3 regions of the Gordonia sp. ALPHA1B1 genome follow, and region 3 is predicted to be linked to each of the others. Evidence: predicted binding sites of a transcription regulator. Region 3 holds the regulator's gene; each other region holds the start of a gene.
The links. Region 3 encodes LexA, which represses DNA repair genes until DNA is damaged. Its sites were predicted from a motif close to CGAACANNTGTTCG; they were not measured.

Region 1 (2,265 bases), on a different contig from region 3:
CCACCTGCGCGTCGAGAACCGCGTGCTGCCCGCCGGTCCCACGGTCGTCGACACGATGGCCAACGCCGCGTTCTACTACGGCGTCGTCCGGGGCCTCGTCGAATCCGACCGGCCGCTGTGGTCGCGGATGTCGTTCAACGCCGCCGCCGAGAACCTGCAGTCCGGCGCCCGCACCGGCATGGAGTCGCAGCTCTACTGGCCCGACGTCGGCTGGGTGCGACCCGACGAACTCGTCCTGCGCCGGCTGCTCGTGCTCGCCGAGGACGGTTTGCAGCGGTTCGGCGTCTCCGACAAGGCCCGCAAGCGCTACCTGTCGGTCATCGAGGGCCGCTGCATCTCCCGCCAGACGGGATCGGTCTGGCAACGCCAGGCGGTCGCGGCCCGCGAACGCGCGGGCGAGAGCCGGACACAGGCGCTGCACGGGATGCTCCGCGACTACGTCACCCAGATGCACGAGGGCGAGCCGGTGCACACCTGGGAGGTCTGACACCCGCCTCGGCGCTCGTCGACGGACCTGCTTTAATGGAAACAATTTCCATTAAGGAGGCTCCGTTGAAGGTCCGTGCATCCATCCGGTCGTTGAAGAACCAACCCGGTTCACAAGTGGTCAAGCGCAAGGGGCGCATCTACGTGATCAACAAGGGCAACCCCAGATTCAAGGCGCGCCAGGGCTGATCGTCGAGCACTCGCCGCCCAGAATGCTATCGTCGCGGCCGAGCAACTCCGCTGGAAACGACATTCGTGCTGCGACTGCAGCATCAGGGTCCCCGCGTCGACGGGCGGCGTCGAGTAGTCACACAGACGGCAGGAACTGCGCGCTCAACTCGAGGCGCGGCCTGCCGTCGTGGCGATGATGCCGCCCGACCCAGACAACGTGGTCGTCGTCCCGCGAGATCCTACCGGCGCCCACCGACAAGTTCCCGCAACGCAATGACTCTGATTCATATTGCCGGGCAATTGTTTTCGTGGCTAGACCCGCCGGACTCGTGTACACTCGAACGTACATTCGCTGCAACGGTTCTCGGGGGGAGGTCACCGTCATGTCCGGCATCACACACACCGACGACGCGTCCGTGCCGGCTCCCCGGGTGGTCGAGTTGGTGGCTGATCTGCATCGCACCCTGGACAAACTGCAGTCGGTGGATTTGTCGCCGTGTACCGATGCCGAACTGGCCGAGGTGGCCGCGGAGACCGAACGCGCCATCGCGCGTCTGACCGTCGCCGGAGACCGGCAGATCGATCAGGTCGAGGCCCGCGACCTGCCCCGCAAGGCCGGCTGCCGCACCCTGATGCAGTTCATGACACATCGGCTACGGGTGTCGAACCCGATGCGCCGCCGTAAGCAGATGGACGCCACCGCCCACCGGACCAGCCTCGGCGGCGAGGTCCTCCCACCCGAATACCCCTGCCTCGCCGAATCTTTCGCACAAGGCGCAGTCGGCACCGCCCACGTACAAGCCACCCTCGACGTCCTCGACCGCATCCCGGGCACCATCGACCACGACATCAAGGTCGCCGCCGAACGACAGATGGCCGAGATCGCCGAAGCCCACACCCCCGCCGAGATCACCCAGCTCGGTGCCCGCCTGCTCGCCCACCTCGACCCCGACGGCACACTGTCAGACGACACCGACCAGAAACGACGCCGCGGCCTGTGGATCGGCCGGCAACGAGCCGACGGCACCGCCAAAATATCGGGCACCCTGACCCCCGCACTCGCCGCCCGGCTCACCATGATGTTCGCCGTGTGGGGCAAACCCGGACTCAACAACCCCGACGACCCCCAGTCGCCCCACGGGCCGGCCGGCACCGCCGACCCCGACGCCCTGACCGCCGCCGCCGACCGCGACGGACGCACTCTCGCCCAGACCAATCACGACGCCCTCGACGCCGCCCTGGCCGCCGGTTTCGCCGACGGGACTCTCGGCACCTCGCACCGCGGGCTGCCCGTGCAGCTGATCATCAAAGCCGACCTCGGGGACCTGATCCGCGAAGCCGGACTCGCGACCACCGCCACCGGCACCCTGCTGCCCATCCGGGACCTGATCGCGATGGCCGGTGAGGTCCAGCCGTGGTTGGCGATCTTCAAAGACGCCACCACCGTCCCCCTACATTTCGGGCGCGGCAAACGCCTCGCGACCCGCGAACAACGCCTCGTCTCGTTCGCCCGCCCTGACGGGGAGGTGTGCTCGGCTCCCGGTTGCGATCAGCCCGCCACCCAGGTCGACATGCATCACGCCCAGAAGGACTGGGCCAAAGGCGGTC
Region 2 (2,265 bases), on a different contig from region 3:
CTCTCGGGGACCGTCGTCCTCAACGGTCTGCCGGTGGAGATCGCGCCTGCTTGACCGGGTCGGGTTGTGCGTAGGGTTGGGCCGGGGTGGCCGCGAGGGCTGCACGCCGACGCCGATCAGACAGGGGATGACGCACGTGCTCAACGAGGACGCCGGGACCACGACCGCTGACGGATACCTGGTCAAGGTGCCGGTGCGCTGGTCGGACATGGATGTCTACGCGCACATCAATCACGCCCGGATGGTGACGTTGCTCGAAGAGGCGCGCATTCCCTGGCTCTTCTACGACGGCCGACCGACCGCGCCCCTGCGCGATGGCTGCCTCGTCGCCGACCTGCACGTGAGATACCGAGCGCAGCTGCGTCATTCCGAGGGGCCGATCGAGGTCACCATGTTCGTCGAACGCCTGCGGGCCGTCGACTTCACCGTCGGCTACGAAGTGCGCGCGGCGGGTGCCGACCCGGCCTCTCGCCCCGCCGTGGTCGCCAGCACACAGCTCGTCGCCTTCGACGTGGCGGCCCAGCGCATCGCCCGGCTCACCCCGGAACAGAAGGACTACCTCGCCGGATTCCGCCGCCCTGCCGGGGAATCGGCCACACGCGGCGGGCCGAGTTGATGGAGCGGTTCATCGAGTTCGCGTCCTCGGACCGATCGAACGCCCTCGCGTTCCTCTCGCACGCAGTACGTCTCGACGATGCCGCCGTCGTCCGGGTGGTCGCGCGTTCGGACGGTCTGGTGGCCTTGTGGGCACATACCGGGTTCGACGTCCTCGCCACCCGATCGGTGACCGGACGAATCGCGCCGACCGACATCGTGTGCGACGCTTCGACACTGCGTGCGACCGTCGAATCGGCCGGCCCGGGCACGGCGGTCGATCCCGGTTTCTCCCTCGACAGTGCCTGGCGCGGAGCGCTTCCCGCTGCGGTCGGGTTCCGACACATCGACGACGTACCCGCCCGCAGCGTGGTCGAACTGTCCCGGGAAGGCGCCCGGGTGGCGCGCGAGGAGGGGAGCGGGCACGGTCCCGCAACGGGTCTGCTCGATCAGGATGTCCTCGAGGTCACGTCGGAGGAGGGTGCGCTGCGGGCCGCGGTGAGCATGCGATCGGTCTTCGCCCTGACCGGCATGGGATTCATCCGCGACGCGGACGGACGAGCGGTCACCGAGACCTCCGACACCGGGGCGATCGCAGCCGACGAACCGGTACGAATCCGGATGTCGGCGGCGTGGATTCGGATCGATGCACGCTTCGGCTCGGTGTATCAGCGCCGGCACCGCGATCTCGCGGTCACCGTCCTGAACTAAACGGTGTGTCTCACGATGATCTCTCTTGTCGCCTGAGCTCCAGCCATGGTGATTCGCACTGGCCGCCACGCAGACACGATTATCTCGAAGTCGGAGGCCTGTCAGTACGTCGTGGTTCGATTTGTAGGACGTCCGGGACTTGGAAAAATCAAGCCTTGACTCGAACATATTTTCGAGTACGATGGTGTCATGTCATCGGGGGCGGGGGCCGGATCCACGGCGGTGGACCCATCACAGGAGTCCGTCGAACCGCGCTTTCGTCCCGACCATGAACTCTCCGCATCCGAACTCGTCGAGGTCCTCAACCACTGCGCGGGCTTGGCGGCAGCGTCCGCGCATCGAATGATGGTCGTTGCCAGCCTCATTCACGATGAACGCGAGATGGATTACGCGCAGCGCCGCGCCGAGACGCACAGCGGCGAACTCGACTCCATCGAAGCCTTCGAGCACCTATCAGCGCGAGTGGCCGCCGGCGAGAACCCCTACGAGCAGTTCGGGCCCAACGGTCTCGAACAAGCCATCGCCGAAGTCGGCGCCACCCTCACCGTGACACCGGCCGAGGCGAAAGACCTCATCGAGGCCGGCGACGCACTGCGCTACCGACTCTCCTTCACCGGGCACGCACTGGCGTGCGGTCGAATCGACAAGCGCCGCTTCCTCATCGCTCTCAAGCGCACCGATCTCATCACCGACGACGAAGAGATGCAGACCGTCGACGCCCATCTCGCCGAAGCGATCTTCGCCCGCCCACCGATGTCGACGGCCCGGTTCACCGCCATGGTCGATTCGATCGTCGCCAAGTGGGCACCCGACGCGATCCGCCGACGCAAGGAGCGAGTGAAGTCCGACCGCAAGGTGACGGTCACCCCCGATCGGTTCACACCCGGGCAGTCCCGGATCTCCGGGACGCTGCCCGATGCTGATGCCGCCGAGTTCGACGCCCGCCTGACGGCGATGGCC
Region 3 (2,265 bases):
GGTTCGGTCACGCCGTTGCGTTTGACCACCGCGAGCACGGCGCTCTCCACGGTCGAGAACCGGCGACCGCACTCCACACAGGAGCGACGGCGGCGGATGGCCTGCCCTTCATCTGCGACACGCGAGTCGATGACCTTGGTGTCGTCGTTCTTGCAGAAGGGGCAGCGCATCGTGTCCTCACGCAGGTCGCGGGACGCTGGAACGCACCCGAAGCGTGCGCCCCGCCGCTTGTCGGCCGGCCCCTGTGACATCGAGGATACCGCCCGGCCTCAGCGGTACCGGGGGGTGAGCAGGGGCTGGCCCACCTGCAGCGCGCTCGACCCCAGATCGTTCATCGCGACGATCTCGTCGATCACGACCTCGCGCGGCATCTCGGGTGCCACCCGGCCGGCGATCGAGCTGAGCGAGTCCCCCGAGCGCACGTGGACGACCTCGGCACTCACGGCGGACGGGGTCAGCGAGTCCGAGTAGTTCTGGCCCACGACACCGAACACCCACACGACGAACGCCAGCCCGACGCCGGCGAGGAGCGCGACCGCGGTGCGGCGGCGGCGACGGAACACCGCCGCGTCGGGTCCGACCGGGCCACGCCCGCGCACCCCGACCGGAGAGCCACAGTGGGTGCCGCCCACCCGTGGGGTCACCGGCGACGCACCCCGCGGTCGGGTGCCGGCCGGCCGGTTGTCTACCGGGCGGCCGCCGTCGGACAGCGGGGCGCGCGTCCGGACCCGATCGGCGCGGTCGGTGGGGGGCCGGACAGCGTCGGGACGGTCGGTGCGGACGGGAGCGACGAGAGTGGCGGTGCGCATGGTGCCCTCCGGTGTTCTGGTGTCTGGATCGTGCGGGGTGTGGCGGTCGGTGTTCGAACATCGATCAGATGTTCGATGCACTGATGTTCGAATTTGTAGCACGACGTCCCGACAAAGTCTCGCGACACATCGAACAAATGTTTGAGGTGCCGGTCGCACTCCGCTAGGCTCGGACCCGGCGCAAGCCATCTACCAGCACGTTCCGAAGACGAGAGGAACCGAACATGAGTGACACCGGCGATAGGCGCGGCCGAGCGCGGGGCGCCGACGACGAGGCCCCGTTCGACGCCGCCGCCGCCGAGGCCTCACTCACCCCGCGACAGGCCGGGGTCCTGGAGGTGATCCGCCGCTCGGTGCGCGAGCGCGGTTATCCGCCGAGCATCCGGGAGATCGGCGACGAGGTCGGCCTGGCCTCGACGTCGTCGGTGGCCCATCAGTTGCGGACGCTGGAACGCAAGGGGCTGCTCAAGCGCGACGCGAACCGTCCCCGTGCGGTCAACATCGCCCCGAGTGACACCCCGTCGCCGGACACCCCGTCGGCCGGTCAGCTGCCCGAGCCGACCTTCGTGCCGGTTCTCGGCCGAATCGCGGCCGGCGGTCCGATCCTGGCCGAGGAGGCCGTCGAGGACGTCTTCCCGCTGCCCCGTGAGCTGGTCGGCGAGGGATCTCTCTTCCTGTTGCGCGTCGTCGGCGAGTCGATGATCGACGCCGCGATCTGCGACGGCGACTGGGTCGTGGTCCGGCAGCAGAACGTCGCCGACAACGGCGACATCGTCGCGGCCATGATCGACGGCGAGGCCACCGTGAAGACCTTCAAGCGTCAGGGCCCCAACGTCTGGCTCATGCCGCACAACGAACTGTTCGATCCGATCCCGGGCAACGATGCCGTCATCCTCGGCAAGGTCGTCACCGTGATGCGGCGAGTCTGACCTCTCCACCGACCGAACCGTCGAGCACCGCCGCGGCAGCCTCGCGCGCCGCGGCGGGATCCGAGGTGGCCAGGGCAGCCTCGGCGGCGGCCCGGCAGTCCGGTGCGGACACCTCGCCGAGCCGGGCCCCCACGGCCGCGGCAGCAGCCGGCGCGCTGGACAGCGAGGTGACCCCGAGACCGACGAGCACGCAGGCGAGGTTCGGATCGGCGGCGGCCTCGCCGCACACCCCGACCGGCTTTCCCTGACGTGCACCCGCTGCCGCGACACCCGCGATGAGGCTCAACACGGCCGGTTGCCACGGGTCGGTCAGTCCGGCGAGATCGGCCGACATCCGGTCGGCCGCCATCGTGTACTGGGTCAGATCGTTGGTGCCGATGGATACGAAGTCCACCTCGGCGAGGACGGCTTCGGCCAGGATCGCCGCCGCGGGCACCTCGATCATCACCCCGGCGACCAGACCACGGCCGCGGACCTCGGCGGCGAAGGTGCGCGCCTCCGCCGGCGAGGCGATCATCGGCGCCATG

Region 1: a site for LexA is predicted at 996-1,009, ahead of FFS52_RS22100 (HNH endonuclease signature motif containing protein). Genes of this name have one in related genera too.
Region 2: a site for LexA is predicted at 1,467-1,480, ahead of FFS52_RS07410 (HNH endonuclease signature motif containing protein). Genes of this name have one in related genera too.

What each region holds. Positions count from the first base shown of each region.
Region 1 covers NZ_SCOC01000054.1:14,707-16,971, reverse strand. Annotated here, with positions in the region: gene FFS52_RS22110 (glutamate--cysteine ligase) at 1-487, shown strand, start outside; gene ykgO (type B 50S ribosomal protein L36) at 553-675, shown strand; gene FFS52_RS22100 (HNH endonuclease signature motif containing protein) at 1,041-2,265, shown strand, end outside.
Region 2 covers NZ_SCOC01000008.1:56,898-59,162, forward strand. Annotated here, with positions in the region: gene FFS52_RS07395 (molybdopterin-dependent oxidoreductase) at 1-54, shown strand, start outside; gene FFS52_RS07400 (thioesterase family protein) at 128-616, shown strand; gene FFS52_RS07405 (hypothetical protein) at 616-1,305, shown strand; gene FFS52_RS07410 (HNH endonuclease signature motif containing protein) at 1,495-2,265, shown strand, end outside.
Region 3 covers NZ_SCOC01000003.1:41,922-44,186, reverse strand. Annotated here, with positions in the region: gene nrdR (transcriptional regulator NrdR) at 1-170, opposite strand, end outside; gene FFS52_RS02565 (LysM peptidoglycan-binding domain-containing protein) at 270-809, opposite strand; gene lexA (transcriptional repressor LexA) at 1,034-1,738, shown strand; gene FFS52_RS02555 (putative PEP-binding protein) at 1,716-2,265, opposite strand, start outside.